DNA from 2 places in the Gilliamella sp. Nev3-1 genome. Region 2 is predicted to be linked to the other one. Evidence: riboswitches for the same ligand, from Rfam matches in the RefSeq annotation. Region 2 holds a riboswitch; the other holds the start of a gene.
The links. A riboswitch is a leader RNA that binds a small molecule or an ion and turns the genes downstream of it on or off. The one in region 2 is predicted to bind preQ1.
Positions count from the first base shown of each region.

Region 1: it holds a riboswitch for preQ1, as region 2 does, so the genes downstream of both, queD (6-carboxytetrahydropterin synthase QueD) here and queF (preQ(1) synthase) in region 2, are expected to answer to the same signal.

Region 1 is NZ_LZHN01000018.1:292-10,649, forward strand. Features, by position in the region: gene A9G40_RS03450 (transposase) at 1-196, opposite strand, end outside; gene A9G40_RS03455 (hypothetical protein) at 254-535, opposite strand; partial or broken gene A9G40_RS14150 (transposase) at 535-681, opposite strand; gene A9G40_RS03465 (hypothetical protein) at 967-1,392, shown strand; gene A9G40_RS03470 (hypothetical protein) at 1,424-1,672, shown strand; gene A9G40_RS03475 (DUF7710 domain-containing protein) at 1,800-2,075, shown strand; gene pbpC (penicillin-binding protein 1C) at 2,416-4,776, opposite strand; gene argS (arginine--tRNA ligase) at 4,853-6,586, opposite strand; gene A9G40_RS03490 (7-carboxy-7-deazaguanine synthase QueE) at 7,088-7,702, opposite strand; gene queD (6-carboxytetrahydropterin synthase QueD) at 7,699-8,127, opposite strand; PreQ1 riboswitch class I at 8,131-8,176, opposite strand; gene clpB (ATP-dependent chaperone ClpB) at 8,448-10,358, shown strand, end outside.
Region 2 is NZ_LZHN01000003.1:66,282-76,639, reverse strand. Features, by position in the region: gene hemN (oxygen-independent coproporphyrinogen III oxidase) at 1-1,079, opposite strand, end outside; gene yihI (Der GTPase-activating protein YihI) at 1,407-1,919, opposite strand; gene coaA (type I pantothenate kinase) at 2,089-3,024, shown strand; gene A9G40_RS00435 (DUF1090 domain-containing protein) at 3,049-3,486, shown strand; PreQ1 riboswitch class I at 4,032-4,076, shown strand; gene queF (preQ(1) synthase) at 4,079-4,552, shown strand; gene queC (7-cyano-7-deazaguanine synthase QueC) at 4,581-5,237, shown strand; gene A9G40_RS00415 (7-cyano-7-deazaguanine/7-aminomethyl-7-deazaguanine transporter) at 5,308-5,958, shown strand; gene A9G40_RS00410 (alpha-2-macroglobulin family protein) at 6,240-10,358, shown strand, end outside.

The sequences.
Region 1 (10,358 bases), on a different contig from region 2:
GTTTAAGCTTACGGTTTTCAGCCTCAAGCTCCTTTAAACGTTTAATATCAGAGGTTTCCATACCACCGTATTTATCACGCCATTTATAGAAAGTTGAATTTGCCATGCCATATTTACGGCACAGTTCTTTAACGGGAATACCCGCTTCAGCTTCTTTTAAAATAGCGACGATTTGATGTTCAGTCATTTTTTTCATAATTAAATCCCCTTTACTTTTATCATAGAGAATTTTCTACTTTTTTGCTGTACTATTTTAGGGGATAGTTACAAATTCACAATACACCCGATATACCCGTTTATGATTCCATTGATAGCCGAGCTTTCTGATACGATTAAAAAATTTAGGAAAGCCCCAGCGTAAATGCCGGTCTGTGATAGCATTCAACACCGAAATAATCACCGAATCATCCAGTAACTTAGGTTGATAATAGTAAGCACAACGGCTTAAGCCAACAATGGCACAACTCATAGCAATAGTAACTGAATGATTTTGTTGTAGTTGCTGTGCCCACGTTTTACGTGCCCCAGTTGGCACTAAAGCTTTTTTATGATTTCTTCCTGAAGCTGGGATTTTAAGCTCAGTTCGGCAAACATCTGCTTAAGCTTACGATTTTCAGCCTCAAGCTCCTTTAAGCGTTTGATATCCGACGTTTCCATACCGCCATATTTTCCCCGCCATTTATAAAAAGTTGAATTACCATGCCATCTTTACGACAGAGCTCCTTGACGGAATACCCGCTTCAGCTTCTTTTAAAATAGCGACGATTTGATGTTCAGTCATTTTTTTCATAATTGAATCCTCTTTTACTTTTATCATAGAGAATTTTCTACTTTTTTGCTGTACTATTTTAGGGGGTAGCTACATGCTACATATAGAAGAAATACAGCTCAGAAGTGCGAATAATAAGCTCTGAAGTTATATTAAACATGGCGCTTTTGGAGGCAAATAGTTTAGGAGATAAATATATGACTGAATGGACAGGTGTTATGTATGGGTTTTATACTAATAAGACGATAGATGATGTGTTTTCTTCATTGATCAAAAAAATAGCATCTATTAATTATAAATATAAACGAGATAGTTTTCGAGATGAAGAGTTTCTATTTTTCTATAAAAATGATGAAATGCAAGATTCTCATCTTGAGAATGGCTATAATTTGGATATTAATGGTGAAGGTTGCTTTGGAATCGAGGCAAAAAATACAACGTTGAATGGGATCGCTACACTATTTGAATTCGATAATGATTCGGATTTTGAGCCTTATGATATAAATTTGCATTTTGATAATGTATTTTATTATGTACTTGTATTACCTGAACTAATTGAAAATTCAGTTTTTTGCCAGAATATACATAATTTATTTATTAATATTCTTCATGAGAAAAAATAGAATAAATACCTATCTAGCTACAGGTTTTACCTTGTTAATCTCGATTGGGCTGTTAGATGGATTTAATCTGTATCAGTATGCGTCTAATGGATTGACTTTAGTCGATCCGTGGAGGTTACATGCTAGCTCAACTTTTCCTTCTACTATAATAGTTAAAGATAGTGATATTATCATTGAGTACTATTATCATGGTAGGGGGCACCCTCTAGCACATGCTCACGTAAAAGGTGAAGGTGGAATGATAAGGGTTAGAGCTAATCAGAAACCAGTAAAAAGCTAACCTGAGTTAAATAAACAACGGCGCAGTGTTGTTGATCGAAATATATCAAAATTGGAAAGGGTTTAAATACAATTAAACGTTGGCTTAAATATAAAAATCATCGTAGTAGGGTATGAGGGAAAAAATAATGCAATCGTTTATATGGATTTTTCATGGAAATGAAGCTCAGTTTTGCTCAGGTGTTTATGAGGAGTTAAAACAGGCAGAAGACTTTATAAAAAGATATTGTTTAAGTGGGATTTTAACAAAGATGCCTCTAAATAAAAGTGTATATGAATGGACTATTGAAAAAGGTTTTTTTGAACCTAAAAAGCATTATCAACATAGTGGCAAGTTTATTCAAAATTTTACTAGTGCTTATTTGGTTCATTACCATTATCAAAATGGCGAGAGGATGGAATAAAAATGCTAATGACTTTGGGCTTTGTGTATTCAATATCTTCTCGATTAAGTAAAAACTCATACAGCTTATTGAACTCACGCCAAAGAAAACGACATAAGTTTAAAAGCCCTGCCTCCTTTTATTCTAAGGCGTTAAGACCAATTGCACTTCATGGTGTAATCTAGGTGGGCTTAGTTGTAGGCAGTTGATCCGCATAATGCGGTATTTTATTTTATTGAATTTGTCAACTAAACTAAAAATCATATTAATGAATTAGTAATTAATACAGTTAAATAATTAATATAATTTAAATTCCCATTATGATCCTACGCCATTTAAAGTTAGCTATCATCATAATCGATTAATCAAAAAGTTCGATTTTAATTTTTCTAGAATTGCTTCGTCCCAAATCATCCATCACTAATATTTTGAATGTGCCACTTTGTGTTGGGATCCAGTTAATTGCATTTCTTGGATCTGTTTGCCCAATAAAATTATTATTAACAAACCAGTAAAGTGTTTTTACATTGCCATCACTGGTAGCAGTAAAACTGATTTGTTCATTTTTTTGTTTTGTTGATCTAAATTGATAAACCACATTTTTAAGTGGTGAAGTTATTTTGGGTGGTTCACCTAAATAGTTTTGCGATGAACGGCAATGCTTGGTTGATGGTGGTGTTTTTTTAGGAATGCCTGCGCTTGCAAAAATAGCAGCTAAATCTGAAGGCCAGTATTCAAAAACGGCTAAGTGAGACGTTGTTAAGTCATAAGGCGGGCAAACTGCTTTACCTGTTTGGTTATCGATCATAACGGGTCTAAAAATAGTATCGGGGTTAATTGGTGACACACCCGGAATAAACCACGTTTTACCTTTTGCCTTGCACCATTGAGTAAAAAGATTACCACTGGTTAGGCAAATATCAATACGCTTTAAATTAGGCGGTAATGGGCGATTCGGTTTATGCAAGTTAGGATAATAAGCATTTATACTATCAACAATATTAAAAAAAAGTGGCGTAGCAGCATCTACACCTACAAAAGCATTATTGCCACTACCATCAAAATTACCAAGCCAAACGACCATAGCGTAATGGCCAAAAGTTCCTGCTGTCCAAGCATCACGAAATCCCCATGATGTACCCGTCTTCCATGCAACAGGAATTATTTTATTTTGCATTTTACTAAGAACATCTTGTGGGCGAGTATTTTGTTTCAGCATATCAATTGTCATAAATGCCGCTTGAGGGCTTAACAATTGTTGCGGTTCGGGTAACGTATGTTGTGGCTTGGGTAATATCGTTGGTTCCGTAAATTTTAATGGTTGCCAACGCCCTTCATTAGCTAACATGGCATACAGTCCAACTAATTCTTGCGCACTAATTTCACCGCCGCCGAGAACTAGAGATAAACCATAATGTGATTCATCAGCAAGTTTTTGAATGTGGGCATTAACTAAGAATTGATAAAAAGAGGGATTATGTAATTTAGAAGCAACCGTTACTGCAGGTATATTACGGCTATGAATTAATGCATCGGTTGCTGAGATAGGACCACGAAAGTTACGATCAAAATTTTCAGGAGTATATGCCCCAAAATCGGTGGCAACATCCTTTAGAATAGTACGAGGATGCAAAACGCCTTGATCAATGCCTAGCGCATAAATAAACGGTTTAAGTGTAGAGCCAGGTGAGCGTTTGGCAAGCGTGCCGTTAACTTGACCTTGAATAGAATTACCAAAGTAATTTGCCGATCCTAACAGCGCCTTAACCTGCATGGTTTGTGTATCAACCAAAATCACCGATGCATTATTAATGTTTTTTAAACGGCTTCGTTCAATAAACAAATTAACTTGCCGACTAATGATTTTTTGCAAATTACTATCTAACGTCGTTTTAACTTCTTGAGCATCGCTATGGTGTTGTTGAATTATCTGATTAACAAAATGAGGCGCACCAAAAGGCATTTGTTCAGGTTGACGTAAAACTAATTTTTGCAAAAAAAGAGCGGCAATATTGCTATCTACATCATATTTTTCTTGCCAGCGTTCAAATAATTGATTTCTGGCTTTTACTAATGCTTTACCTGCAAATCCCGTTTTACGATCAATACGGTATGTTGGAGATTGAGGTAGAACCACTAGCGTTAATGCTTCAGGTAAATTCACTTGCAATGGCGGCTTATTAAAATAGATTAACGATGCTGCACCAATACTCTCAATATTGCGCCCGAAAGGCGCATAATTTAAATAAGCCTCTAAAATATCATGCTTAGAATACATCAACTCTAATTGTATCGCTCGGGCAATTTGATGCAATTTACCGCCAATATTTTTAGTATTTAACTGCCAACGCATTCGTGCTAACTGCATGGTAATGGTTGATGCACCTTGACGGTTACCCCCACCCAAATAGGTTGCGCCAAAAGCTCTAGCTAAACTAAATGGATTAATACCGATATGATAATAAAACCACTGATCTTCGTGTAATAGTAATCCATTAATAATATCGGGTGAAACATCCTCTAAAGGTGTCCATAAACGATACCGATCATCCTTGGCTAATGTCATTCGAATGAGTTGGTTATTGTCATCATAATAGCGTTTTGAAAAAGTTAGTGGTTCACAAAGAGGTGGATGTGGATACAAACGAATCACAAGGATAGCAATAAATAATAGCAACAAAGCCATTAGCTTATTTTGATGACGAACAATAAATCCAATCATATTTAGTTATAAAAATTAAAATGTAATATATTTAAGCAAAAATGCCACTTATGCATTAGCATAGGTGGCGACTTAACTACATTTTATCAACCGTCTTAATACCCAACATGTCAAGACCAGTTTTAAGTGTTTTCGCTGTTAAAGAGGCTAATTTTAAACGGCTTTGTTTTAAACTTTCGCTTTCGGCTGCTAAAATAGGGCAGTTTTCATAAAAGCTTGAAAACAGCGTTGCAATTTCATAAAGATAAGCACAAAGCACATGAGGTGTTCCTTCACTAGCTACAATTGAAATAGTTTCATCAAACTGAATTAAACGCATTGCTAAAGCTCGTTCTTTGTCTGTGTCTAAACTAATTTTGCCTGTTAAACTGTCTTCGTTAATATTTTCTTTTTTAAATATGGACAGTACTCGAGTGTAAGCATATTGCAAATAAGGTGCGGTATTACCTTCAAATGACAACATATTATCCCAATCAAACACATAATCGGTAGTACGATTTTTTGAAAGATCGGCATATTTAACAGCACCAATAGCGACAGCATCAACTATTTGGGCAAGCTCACTGTCAGATAATTCAGGATTTTTGCTACGAATTAACGTTGTTGCACGTTCACACGCTTCATCTAACAAATCATTTAATTTAACGGTATCACCAGAGCGAGTTTTAAATGGCTTGCCATCTTTACCCAACATCATACCAAACATATGGTGTTCTAGTTTTAATGATTCAGGCACATACTTCGCTTTATGAACAATTGTCCAAACTTGCTCTAAATGTTGATGTTGGCGGGAATCAGTATAATAAAGTACACGATCGGCATGTAATGTTTCGTAACGGTATTTAGCGCAAGCAATATCGGTCGTTGCATAAAGGTAGCCACCATCACGTTTTTGGATAATAACACCCATTGGTTCGCCTTCTTTGTTTTTATACTCATCAAGAAAAACAACAATCGCCCCTTCACTTTCAACCGCAAGTCCTTTCTGTTTTAAATCGGCAACGATATTAGGTAGCATGCTGTTATAGATGCTTTCACCCATGGTGTCTTCAAGCGATAAGGTAACATTTAAACGTTGATAAGTGGCAATATTTTGCGTCATGGTAATATCAACTAGCTTGCGCCACATATCACGACAATATTCATCGCCACCTTGTAATTTCACTACATAATTACGCGCTTTTTCGGCAAATACTTCGTCTTCGTCATAATGTTTTTTAGCTGCGCGATAGAAAGATTCTAAATCTGATAGCGCCATGTCATTAGCATGCTCATTTTGCATTTTTTCAAGATAAGCAATTAACATACCAAACTGAGTGCCCCAGTCTCCAACATGGTTAGCACGGATAACGTGATGACCTAAAAAAGATAAAACACGAACACTGGCATCGCCAATAATTGTTGAGCGCAAATGTCCAACATGCATCTCTTTTGCCACATTAGGCGCAGAATAATCAACCACAATGGTTTGAGGTTTTGCAGGTAAAGTAATGTTAAGTTTATCACTGCTTAAAGCAACTTCATTTTGCTCAGCAATCCAACTATTTTTTAAAAAGATATTGATAAACCCAGGACCTGCAATCTCAACTTTTTCAGCAATATCATCAACATCAAGATGTTGTAAAACTGTCTGAGCAAGTTCCCGAGGTGGCATGCCTAGCTTTTTGGCAATTGACATAACGCCATTAGCTTGATAATCGCCAAATTGCACTTTAGTTGATTGCTTAATTAGCGCATCGCAGTTCTTATCTGCACCCGCCATAATCATTGCTTGCGAAACACGTTGTGTTAATAATTGTTGAATATTCACACTAAACCTAACTAATTATAATAAAATGACCAATATAATACCGACAAAGTCGATAATTGTCACTGATTGCATAAGTGGCTCGATGGTTTTTGCTTAAAGAAAAAGTGAAAAATTTAAGTAAAATCGATATTCTACTTTATGATTTATTATAAATAACCCTATTTGATTATTTGTCAGTATATTTAGGGTGTTAAAAAACTCCAGTAAAATCAATGGCTTTTCTGAATAATTTTTAAACGAAAAAATAAATTTATTTTATGGATTATGTGTTTGGAGAGCATTGGTGATTATCAATAACCCTTTTTACTAGCAAAGCTTAAAGAATCGAAATAAAGCCACTTCATACCAACAAAAACCACTAAAAAATGGAACAAAATGAAGTTATTTTATTAATTTAAGCAAATAGTGACTTATCTAATTAACTTTCATTATCTTTTTATTTAAAATTTTCTATTCAATCTCATTCTCCAATATTTAACGAGTTAGATTAAAAAATAGACACTATTCAATATCTGCAAGTTTATGACTTTGTATATTCAATAACCATTTATTATCTAATCGATTTTCGTTAATTTTTCCCAGTAGTTTTATGGTATCAAATATATTGAATGCACCATCTTTTTCACAAGGTGAAAGATAATAGCGTTTTGCCTGTATCTGAGTTTCGATATATTGGCAAAAAGCAATAAAATCACGGTGGTTTTCGGTAACAATTCGCACTTCATTGGCTGTTGGTTGGACTATTTTTTGATAGTGCGACTGGTAGCAAAATTTCGGGCTGAGGGCAATATAATCAATAAGCGCATCGACTTTGCCAAGACCGTTACTTTCAATAGCAATAAAATAACCAGCATTTTTTAATGACAAAAGTAGCTGTGGTAACGCTTTAACCCTAGTGGGTTCACCCCCTGTAATAATAATGTTTTTACTTTTGTATTCGTTTACTTTTGCTATTAATGCCTCTAAGGTAAATCGAGTAAATTGGCGAAAGTTAGTATCACACCAAGCACAATTTAAATTACAGCCTGCAAAGCGGATAAAAATAGCAGGCATTCCCGTATTATAACCTTCGCCTTGTAAAGATTCGAAGATTTCAACTATGCGAAATTCGATCATTTTGGGCTCCGATAATATTCACAATATGAAGTCGGTGTTTCCCATAATTTGATCATCGAAACAGGCAAATATCTAGATAAGCAATCAAAAATAAATTTACTCATCCCTTCGGCAGTTGTTCGGCACGGTAAGGCAAAGACTTTGCGATCCATTTCTTGCAATAATGTAGCAATACGGCACTCATTTCTATTATTTTGATTATAAAGGTAAGCGTGATCAAAAGGATCGACAATATACTTTTTAACAATCATTTTTAGATCGGCATAATCCATTACCATATCTTGACTTGAACCATTATCGATAAGATCACCGCTAATTTCGACTAATAAGCGGTAAGTATGACCATGCAGGTTATGACACTTTTTATTGTGCCCATCTAGCATATGACAAGCATCAAATTGAAACTCTTTGGCTATTTTGAACATGTTGTATTCCTAGTTTTTTTACGTGGGATGGGTTACGAACCACGGTTAGCACGCCTAACAAAATAAAGGCGTTAATATAATGGATAAAAGTTGATTTGTCATCTTTCAATACTTGTTGAAAGTGTATTTATGTATTGCAAACAATTTGATTTTGATGCTAATTAAGTTTTTAAATACTCGCTAATTTACTGTACAAATTTTATAAAAAATATTTTAAATTTGCTCTTGAAATTTAGGTTGCGACACTCATTTAGATATCATGCAAATGGGTTGAATGTATACACGTTTAACTCAAATCTATTGCTCAGGAGATAAATACGATGAGGTTAGATAAATTAACAAACAAGTTTCAACAAGCTTTAGCTGATGCGCAGTCAATGGCATTAGGTAAAGACAATCAATATATAGAGCCTGTGCATGTCCTATCAGCCATGCTTAATCAAGAAGGCAGCAGTGTAGCGCCATTGTTAGCTTCAGCGGGTGCAAATGTAGCTATTTTACAACAAGAATTAACTCAGGCGATTGATCGATTACCGCAAGTTCAGGGTGTGGGCGGGGAGGTTATTCCATCACAAGAGTTTATCCGTACACTTAATTTGTGCGATAAATTATCGCAAAAAAATGGTGATAGTTATATATCATCAGAGCTCTTTATCTTAGCTGCTTTAGAAGATAAAGGGAGCCTAAGTGATATTCTTAAAAAATCAGGTGTCAATAAAGACAAGTTTAGCCAAGCCGTCAATCAAGTAAGAGGTAGCGATAACGTGAATGATCCTAATGCAGAAGATCAACGTGGTGCGTTGAAAAAATATACCATTGATTTAACGCAACGGGCAGAACAAGGCAAACTTGATCCTGTTATTGGACGTGATGAAGAAATTCGTCGAACTATTCAGGTATTACAACGTCGTACTAAAAATAATCCCGTATTAATTGGTGAGCCAGGTGTAGGTAAAACCGCTATTGTTGAAGGATTAGCACAACGTATCGTTAACCGTGAAGTACCTGAAGGATTGCGTAATAAACGCGTTTTATCATTAGATATGGGGGCCTTGATTGCAGGTGCAAAATATCGTGGCGAATTTGAAGAACGTTTAAAGGCCGTACTTAAAGATTTAGCGAAAGAAGAAGGCCGTATTATATTATTTATTGACGAAATCCATACCATGGTTGGTGCAGGGAAAAGCGATGGTGCAATGGATGCTGGTAATATGTTAAAACCAGCATTGGCTCGAGGGGAATTACATTGCGTTGGTGCAACAACGTTAGACGAATATCGCCAATATATTGAAAAAGATCCTGCGTTAGAGCGTCGTTTTCAAAAAGTGTATGTTGCCGAGCCAACTGTTGAAGATACGATTGCTATTTTGCGAGGATTAAAAGAACGTTACGAATTGCATCATCATGTGCAAATTACCGATCCAGCCATTGTCGCTGCGGCAACGTTATCGCATCGTTATATTTCTGATCGCATGTTACCTGACAAAGCGATTGATTTAATTGATGAAGCGGCATCAAGTATTCGTATGCAAATGGATTCAAAACCAGAATCTTTAGATCGACTTGAAAGGCGTATTATTCAACTCAAACTTGAGCAACAAGCGCTTAAAAAAGAGTCTGACGATGCTAGTAAAAAACGTCTTGAGATGCTAAATGATGAACTTGCTGAAAAAGAAAAAGAATATGCATCACTTGAAGAAGAATGGAAGTCAGAAAAAGCGGCTGTTTCGGGTACGCAAAGCATTAAAGCTGAACTTGAAAAAGCGCGTACTGAAATAGAGCAAGCACGCCGCGCTGGTGATCTGAATAAAATGTCTGAATTACAATACGGTAAAATTCCAGAACTCGAAAAGAAACTTGCTTCAGCAACACAGTTAGAAGGCAAAACAATGAAGTTATTGCGCAACAAAGTGACTGATAACGAAATTGCTGAAGTGTTGTCTAAAGCGACTGGTATTCCGGTTTCTAGAATGCTTGAGAGCGAAAAAGACAAATTATTACATATGGAAGATGCCTTACATAAACGTGTCATCGGTCAAAATGAAGCGGTTGTTGCCGTAGCTAATGCGATTCGTCGTAGTCGTGCTGGGCTTTCTGATCCTAATAAACCAATTGGATCATTCCTATTTTTGGGACCAACAGGGGTCGGTAAAACCGAACTTTGCAAATCACTGGCTAACTTTATGTTTGACAGCGAAGATGCCATGGTACGTATTGATATGTCAGAGTTT
Region 2 (10,358 bases):
AATCCTTTCCATAACCCATGACCTTTTTGTTCAACTTGACTTTGATAGCTACTCAGATCTTTTTGGTTTTGCGCATAACTATCACCTAACATACTAATGGCTGACACACCCAGCCCTAGTAAATCCGCATCTCCTTGCGTTGTGTAACCTTGGAAATTGCGGTGTAATTTATTTTCTTGCTGAGCAATAGCCAGCTCATCAGCGGGTTTGGCAAAATGATCCATACCAATAAAGTGGTAACCAGCATCGGTTAATTTTTTGATGCTGGTTTGTAAAATTCGCAATTTTTGGTCGGCATTCGGTAAATCATCATCTTTAATTTTACGTTGCGCGGCAAAACGATTTGGTAAATGAGCATAATTAAATACACTTAAACGATCGGGTGAAATATCTATCACTTTATTGAGCGTTTCGGTAAAGCTTTCTACGGTTTGCTTGGGTAAACCATAAATTAGATCTAGACTAATAGAGTGAAAACGATTTTTTCGTGCCTGATTAATAAGAGAACGTATTAGTGTTTCATCTTGTTTGCGATTAATTAGATTTTGGATTTCGTGGTTAAAATCTTGAATCCCCATACTCAACCTGTTAAAACCAACACTCGCTAAGTGGTCGATGGTTTGTGGCGTAATTTCACGAGGATCGATTTCGATCGACAGTTCGGCATTATCCGCAAAATTGAAGTGCTTTTTTAGCGAAGTAATCAGCCGAGTAATTTCATCATCAGTTAAAAAAGTCGGCGTACCCCCTCCCCAGTGCATTTGTGTTACAGTGCGTTGTTTGAATAATTTTGCCCGTTCGGCAATTTCAATATCCAAAATATCGAGGTATTTGGTGACTTTTTTTGTTTGGCGAGTAATGAGTTTATTACAACCACAAAAGTAACAAAGTTTATGACAAAACGGAATATGTACATAAAGCGATAATGGCTTTGTAGGGTAACGTGTGGCGGCCGATAAAAAGTCCTGCTTGCTAAATTCTTCATTAAATTCAAGTGCAGTAGGATAAGAGGTATATCTTGGACCAGAATAGTTATATTTTTCAATTAACGCCTGATCCCATAATTGCATATCAGTCATGCTGTTACTTCCGTTTAAATCTCTGTTTAGTGCTGTTATTTTTATCGAATTTTCGTATCAGTTTTCGATGATTTCTAATTTTTGTTTTAATTTTTATTTGATTGGTTTTATTTAAATATAACAATGTGCAAATTAATAACCCAAAATATAAACTTAGCATAATTAATATTGGCATTATGATTCGCTCGCTTTTAAGTTATTAATTAGAGGCATAAAAAATAAAGGTTGTGACATTAAATCACGAGCCGAAACTTAACTATTACAATGGCATTCCAGCTCGCATATCAGAAATATACAATCATGAGTATTAATTATATTTTCCTACCATTAGTTTCGTTTTAACAAACTAACAATATCTTCTTTCTTGTCGTCTTGATCTTCAATATCATCAAAATCGTCGTCAGTATAACCGAGCTCTTGCATTAACTCATCAATTCGATTTAATTTACTATCAAGATAAGTTTGTTGCTCTTTAGTTAGTTTGCTATTTTGCTCGACTAAATCCAGTAACTGATCTAATTTTGGATCATTTTCTAGTTGTTCTAACTCTTGTTGTGGAGATAAATTTGATGATAAAACCATTTTAGTTGGTTTAGTAGGTTGTTTAGCTTGTGTGACATTGCTTGAAGTTTCCGCAATTAAAGAAATTGGCTTTTTGCTACCCACACGTGGATCTTTGACTGTTTTTGTCGAATTTTTATTCTTGTTATTCTCTTGATTATTAAAGCGGGAACCACTTGGCAAACCTTTGTGTTTACGTTTACGCTTTAGTTCACGAGATTCTTCATTGATCTCTTGACGGCTTTTCTTAGTTTTTTGTTTCGATTTATTTTTTAACATACAATCTCAATTTAATACCAGAGTTAAAGATTTAGCTAGTATTTTAACAGTAACTTGACCAGATAGCTATGATGAAGCATCAATGCTAATTTGTGATTGTAAAAAATGAGATTTATGTATAATCTGAGCCAACTATTTGAGAATTAATTGCAATAGAGAAACATAAAACATGAACAATCATTTAAGCCCTTATATGCAATTTAGTCGTAAAGAGTGGGCTAGCTTACGTAATGCAGAGCCAATGACATTAACTTGTGACGAGTTAGTCTCTCTACAAGGCATTAATGAAGATCTGTCAATGGATGAAGTAAGTGATATCTATCTACCTTTATCCAGATTGCTTAATTATTACATTAGTAATAGTTTTAGTCGGCAGGTTGTTTTATCTAAATTTTTAGGCAAAAGCCAAAAAATTCCTTATATCATTGGTATAGCAGGAAGCGTTGCTGTGGGGAAAAGTACTACAGCTCGTGTATTGCAAGCATTATTATCTCGTTGGCCTGAGCATCGCAAAGTGGCTTTGGTGACAACTGATGGTTTTTTATACCCCAATAAATGCCTTGAAGAACGTGGAATAATGAATAAAAAAGGCTTTCCGCAATCTTATGATATTAAAAAACTGATCAATTTTGTTGCTGATATTAAGTCTGGCCAAGCACAGGTTAAAGCCCCCGTTTATTCTCATTTAGTTTATGATATTGTTCAAAATGAACAAATTATTCTCGATAGCCCTGATATTTTAATTCTTGAGGGATTAAATGTGTTACAAGGCGCTGTAAATTATGCACAAGCCAATAATCGTGTTTTTGTTTCTGATTATGTTGATTTCTCAATTTATGTTGATGCCGATGTTTCGTTGCTACACAATTGGTATGTCAATCGTTTTTTAAAATTTAGAGCAGGAGCATTTAGCGATCCCAATTCTTATTTTAATCATTACTCAAAATTGCCAGAGCAAGAAGCGCTTAACATCGCAAACCGTCTTTGGCATGAAATTAATGAATTGAATTTAATAGAAAACATCCTACCAACAAGGGAAAGAGCCAGCCTTATCCTAACTAAAGGCAAAGATCATAAAGTTGATTGTGTTCAATTAAGAAAATAATTTAAAAAGGGGAAGAAGATCGATATGAAATTAACAATAAGATCAATTTGTAAGTTAATTTTTTTAGTATTAACAGCTATCGCTTTTATACCTAATATTTATGCAGCAAATCATGACGAATATAAAGGTGTAACTTGTTTTAGCAAAAAACACATTATGGAAAAACAAATTGATAAGGCAAAAAAGGCGGGTAACTTGCACCAAGCTCAAGGGCTTGAAAAAGCATTACATGATATCAATACATATTGTAATGATGATGATTTAAAAGCTAAATACACCGAAAAAGTAATTGAAAAGACTAAAAAAGTTGCCGAAAAAGAGCAAGCTTTAGCTAAAGCGCAAGCAAAAAGAGACTCCCAAAAAATAGCTAAACAAAAGCTAAAATTAAGTGAAGCTCAAAAAGAGTTGAGAGAAGCTAAAACTAAATTAGCTGAATTTTATAAAGAAATTCAAGCTAAATAAGGATGTGAATTCAAGCATAATTAACACCTTATTTACTGTCACTGATTTAGCGTTGAATATGTTCAATATATTTACATATATGAAAATAGAATATAAAATATTCAGCATTTTCAATACAATGGATAAGGTTATTTTAATTGCTAGCTTTTGGAAGAAAACATTCGGCGGTTTATCGGCAAGGTATTTAATACGACAATATTTATTTAGTTTTATAATTACTCTTCCTCCTTTATGTACCCTGATCTTCAAATTTAAAATGCCTGAAAGCATATATACAGTGATAGCTCTTTTAATATTATGGGGTTTATATCCATATTCTCGATTTGTTTATGAAAATGTTATTAGTTATATCGTTGGTGATAATACTTTCATTGTAAGTACAGAAACATGGCTCGTTACTAAATTCTTTACAATGGTAATATGCTTTGCTTTTAGTTGGGTGCTTGCTCCATGTGGGTTATTATATTTATATTTTCAATCATCTAAGTTAGGATAAAGCGCTTATAACTAGACTTTTTTATTTAAAAAGAGTATGGTGTGCGCTTTGTTACGTGGTTCGTGAACCTCCCACGCTAAAAAACTAAGGAAAATTATGAATAAAGTTACACTACTTGGCGATCAATCTGTTCGCTATCCTACAACCTATTGTCCTGAAATACTCGAAACGTTCGATAATAAACACCCAACTAACGATTATTTTGTTAAGTTTAATTGCCCAGAATTTACTAGTCTTTGTCCTATCACTGGGCAACCTGATTTTGCGACGATTTATATTTCATACGTACCTAATATTAAAATGGTTGAAAGTAAGTCACTCAAGCTATATCTATTTAGCTTTCGTAATCATGGTGATTACCACGAAGATTGCATCAATATTGTTATGAAAGATCTTATTAAACTAATGGATCCTAAATATATTGAAGTCTGGGGAAAATTTACCCCTCGCGGTGGAATCTCTATCGATCCTTATGCAAATTATGGTAAAGCCGGCACTAATTGGGAACAAATAGCGATGAGCCGTTTGGCTAATCACGATCTTTATCCTGAAAAAGTCGATAATCGCTAATTCAATTTACCCTAACAGGAAACTCTCAATGCAAACTCGTAAAGCACTAGTGATATTTTCTGGTGGGCAGGATTCTACTACCTGTTTACTGCAAGCCATTACTGATTATGGTCGTGAAAACGTCGAAACCATCAGCTTTCAATATGGTCAACGTCATGCTATTGAGCTTGAAAAAGCCAAGTGGATTGCTGAAGATCTTGGCGTTAAGCAAACAGTAGTGGATACCTCGGTGATTAAACAGACGACCAATAATGCTTTGATTGATGATTCACAAAAAATCACCGCAGCCAAAGAAGGCGATTACCCTAATACTTTTGTGGATGGACGTAATATGCTGTTTTTGCTTTTAGCTGGTTGTCATGCCAAGCAACACGGTATTAGTGACATTATTATTGGCGTTTGTGAAACCGATTTTAGTGGCTACCCTGATTGTCGTGATATTTTTATTAAATCAATGAATGTATCGATGAATCTTGCTATGGATTATAATTTCAATCTTATCACCCCTTTGATGTATTTGACTAAAGCTCAAACATGGGAAATGGCTGATAAACTGGGTTATTTGGGTTATGTCCGTGACCATACTCATACTTGTTATTACGGAATTGATGGTGGATGCGGCAAATGCCCGAGCTGTATTCTTCGAGATAAAGGATTAACAGAATACCTTAATCATTCAAATTAATTGAAACACTGGGTTCACTTACCCCATTAAAAAGGACAAATTTATGCACCTGAACGCTAATTCAGAACATATAAACCAATTTACTCACGCACAGCAAATCAAGGCTCTAAGCTGGCTTTCGTTTTTTCATATTTTGGTTATCGCTTCCAGCAATTATTTAGTACAAATTCCATTTGATATTTTTGGTTTTCAAACCACTTGGGGGGCGTTTACTTTTCCATTTATCTTTCTTACCACTGATTTAACTATTCGGGTATTTGGAGCGAGTTTAGCTAGGAAGATAATTTTTGTGGTGATGCTCCCCGCATTGCTATTTTCATATGTGATTTCCGTACTATTTTTTGAAACACATTGGGTTGGTTTATCGGCATTGACGGAATTTAATAGTTTTGTTTTTCGAATTGCATTAGCTAGTTTTGCAGCTTATTTAGTTGGACAATTGATGGATATTACTGTCTTTAACTATTTAAGAAAAAATAAATCGTGGTGGGTTGCACCAACAGCATCGGCTATCTTTGGGAATGGTATTGATACTATTGTCTTTTTTGCTATTGCCTTTTATCAAAGTAGCGATGAATTTATGGCAAATCATTGGGTCGAAATTTCTTTAATGGATTACAGTTTTAAAATTATCATTTGTGGCTTATTCTTTTTGCCTCTTTATGGTGTGATTTTAAATTTTATCCTAAAAAAATTAATTTTTGTCTCCAAAACTAATTAATCGTTATAACCTAAATTTCACTGACTTATCTTAATAAACTAAAACTCATTAATTATTTTTGATGAGTTTTAATTCTATTTTCAATGCATACAATAAAGACTATAAAAAACGTTCAGAAAAGTAATTGATTTTATTGAAGTTTTTCTTTCTGGTATTTGCAATAAAATTGCTCAATCTGTTGCTACACGCTTTGCTAAAAAGCGAAGAACTGTGCATAATATATATATAAAATATAATCAATATCAATAATAATAAAATATGAGGTGGGAGGTGGACAAAGTATGGCATTAGTAAAACATTTAGCTATATTTAGCCTATTGTTAGCTTTAGCGGGGTGTGACAATAAAGAAACAGAACAAACAGCAAATGCAGAGCAATCATCACCGCAATTAGCAACAGAAGTTATTGATAACAGCAACACGACCAAAATTGGTGAGCCTAATGAAAATAATAAAATAGCGCAAGATCAATCACCAACAACGGTTTTTAATCCCACACCAGAATTAATCGAAAAATATCATGGTAAGGCCTTAACGGTCATAGATAGTTCCGAAACCATTCTGGATGGTTCTAGCACGTTGGTTGTAACCTTTTCTGTTCCTTTAAATCCTAATCTTAATTTTTCTAATTTGCTTCGTCTAGTTGATAAAAAAATGGGTAATGTTGATGGAGCTTGGGAGCTGTCAGATAATGGACTCGAATTAAGACATCGATACCTTGAACCCAACCGTGAATTAGAGCTCACTATCGATAAAATGTTAGTTGCAATTAATGGCAACAGCTTAAAAGAAGTCTACCAAACCGAATTTAAAACTCAAGATCGCCAGCCGTTTGTTGGTTTTGCCAATAGTGGTGTTTTATTGCCTAGCAAATCAATGAGTGGTTTACCGATTACTACGCTTAATGTTAATAAAATTGATGTTAACTTCTTTAAAATTAAACCTGAACATTTATCGGATTTTATTTCTGATTATGGGTTTATTAATCAAATAACAAGTTGGAACTCAAATAATATCAATAAATTTGCTGATTTAGTTTATTCATCTCGCTTTGATCTTAACCCTAAACGTAATTTTCAAGAAACGGTATTGCTTGACTTATCCTCAATTTCTCAATTACAGCAAGAAGGTATTTATTTTGCCGTTATGAATCAAGCGGGAACTTACAATTATTCCAACCCTACATCACTATTTTCGATTAGCAATATTGGTATTGCTGTTCATGCGTATGAAAATGGTAAATTATCAGTGCTTACGCATGCACTAGACAATGGTCAGCCTCTTGGCGACGTTGACATATTGATTTTATGTAATAAAAGCATTCGAGAGAGCAATAAAAACTGTTCCACCATTTTAGCTAAAACTGATGCAGACGGTTATGCTGAAGTAACCTTACCAAAAGGTATGGATTATGCTTTACTTACCGCAAATAAAGGGCAACAAATTTCTTTTGTAAATTTAGATCGTAATGCATTAAATTTAAGCAAGTATAACTTAGTCGGTTCGGCTTTTTATCAAAAACAGCTATTTGTTTTTGGCGCTCGTGATTTATATCGCCCTCAAGAAACGGTTTATTTTAATGCGCTTTTACGTGATGCTAATGGTAAGCCATTGCCAACCCAACCTATTGTGGTTGATGTTATGTTACCTGATAATCAAATTGTTGAAAATTTTACTATCAATGCTAAAGCTGACTCAAATGGCTTATATCAGTGGCAATATGTTATTCCTGCTAATGCAGCAACAGGTAAATGGGCTTTTCGTTTTAATCTAGGTGATGATAACTACCGTTATGCCGGGTTTCATGTGGAAGAATTTTTGCCAGAACGCATGGCAATGGAAATTACAACCACATCAGACAAGCCGGTTATCTTGGATAAGAATGTTAGTTTTAATGTTAAAGGTTGGTATCTTTATGGTGCTCCAGCAATAGGTAATAACTTAGAAGGTCATGTTTATCTCAAAAAAGCAGATTCAATTGCTAACTTAGCCAATTATAAAATTGGACGTGTGACTGATGATAATCTTGATCGCCAACTTGATAATATTGACATGGTTCTGGATAAAAATGGGATTGCACAAGTTGGCATTGATACTAGCGATTGGGGTAAATTAAGCTCTCCAATTAAAGTTATTTTACAAGCAAGTTTGCTTGATTCTGGTGGACGCCCTATTACACGTTATGCAAGCCAAACAATTTGGCCAACTGAAAAAATGCCTGTGGTACGTGCGTTGTTTTCTCAATCGCTTTATTATGATTGGTCAACAGATCGTTATGAAAATAGTCCCACAGTTGATAAAGGCGCTAATGCTGAATTTGAAGTTGCCTATGTCAATACTGACGGAAAAAAGCTAGCATCAAATCATTTAAAAGCAAAAATTATTCGTGAACGTCGCAACTATTATTGGAGTTGGTCTGACGATGCAGGGTGGCACCAAGAATCTAATTCCAATGAATTTGTTGTTCAAGAACAACCACTAACTATTGATGAAAATGGTACAGCTAAAGTGAGTTATCAAACAGAGGATTATGGATCTTATCGTATTGAAATTGTTGATACTACAAATAATATTAGCAGTAGTTTACGTTTTCGGAGTGGTTACAATTGGGAAGATAACACAAATGGTACAAATGCTGTTCGGCCTGATCAAGTTAAACTAAGCCTTGATAAAACTGCTTATTCAGTTGGTGATACCGCTAAAGTACGTGTACAAGCTCCTGTTGCTGGATCAGGCTATATTTCACTTGAAACCAATGACGGAATGTTATGGAAAAAAGATATTGCTGTTGATGATCAAGGTCTAGATGTTGAGATACCAATTAAAGACTGGGGACGCCATGATATTTATATTAATGCTATGATCATTCGTCCATCAACCGATGCTGCTGTACAAACAATTAAAAGAGCAATTGGTTTACTTTATTTGCCAATTGACACGTCAAATCGTCAATTAACCGTGAGCCTTGACGTTCCGCAAAAAACAGAGCCAGAAAAAACAATTCCAATTAAAGTTAAAATGGATAAAAACGCAATACAACAAGATCACAAAGTAACCGTATTGGTTTCAGCCGTTGATTCGGGGGTATTGAACATTACTGGTTTTGCAACACCTGACCCATACAGTGCATTCTTAGGGCGTAAACGCTATAATGTTGATCTTTATGATGTATATGGCAAATTGATTGAAGGCAAAGGGCGTAATGTAAATATAAGTTTTGGGGGGGATGCTTTACTCGGCGCAGAAAATACAGGGGGTAAAACACCATTAACTGACGTCAATATTGTTGCCCAGCAATTGCAAACTATCGAACTGAACAATGAAGGTGAGGGGGTTGTTAATCTTACTTTACCTGATTTTAATGGCGAATTGCGCATAATGGCTCAAGCATGGGATGATAGCCGTTTTGGTAAAGCAGAACAAACTATGATAGTTGCTTCACCAGTAATTGCAGAGCTATCCACTCCGCGATTTTTATCTGGTGGCGATCAAGCCACATTAGCGCTAAATCTTCATAATTTAACCGAAAAAAAACAAACAATACAGCTTGAAGTTTCAACAGGAGGTTTGATTTTTCAAAATTCGGTAAACACTACAGCAATAACTTTAGAAAGCAAGCAAAGGCAGATTATTCAATTGCCTGTTGTTGCTAATTATGGCTATGGGCAAGGATCTATAACAATTAATGTTAAAGGGATTTTGTTAGATGATGGTTCAAATTACCAAATCAAACGTTCATGGCATGTAGGCGTTAGACCTGCTTATGCTGCGACCACAAAATACTATGCGGCAGCAATAAATGGTGGTGACAGCTGGGTTTTACCTGAAGATAGTATTGCCGAAATGATTGAAAATACGGTTGATGGTAAATTGATTGTATCAAATCAACCACCGCTGAATATAGCTCAGTATATCAAGTCGTTATTGTCCTATCCGTATGGCTGTTTAGAACAGACTATTAGTAGCTTAATGCCATCATTATATGCAAACCAAGAACAGCTGGCTGCATTAGGAATCAAAACTGAATCGGATACCAAACGTCGCGAAAAAGTACAAGCAGGGATTTCTCAAATATTATCAATGCAACGTAATGATGGTAGTTTTGGTTTATGGACTAAAGATAGTGCAGAAGATCATTGGTTAACCGTGTATGCGACCGACTTTTTATTGCAAGCTAAAGAGCGTGGTTATAATGTTAATAATGCTGCACTTGATGCGGCTATTTCTCGTATTAACCAATATATTTATGATGTGAATGTATTTAATAGTTTACAAAACTATAATGATAATTCACAAGTAAGTGACTACACGCAATTTGCAACTAAAGCTTATGCTTTAGTTGTACTAACCAAACAAAATAAAATCACTGTACCTGTACGTAATGAAATTAATAAAATGTAT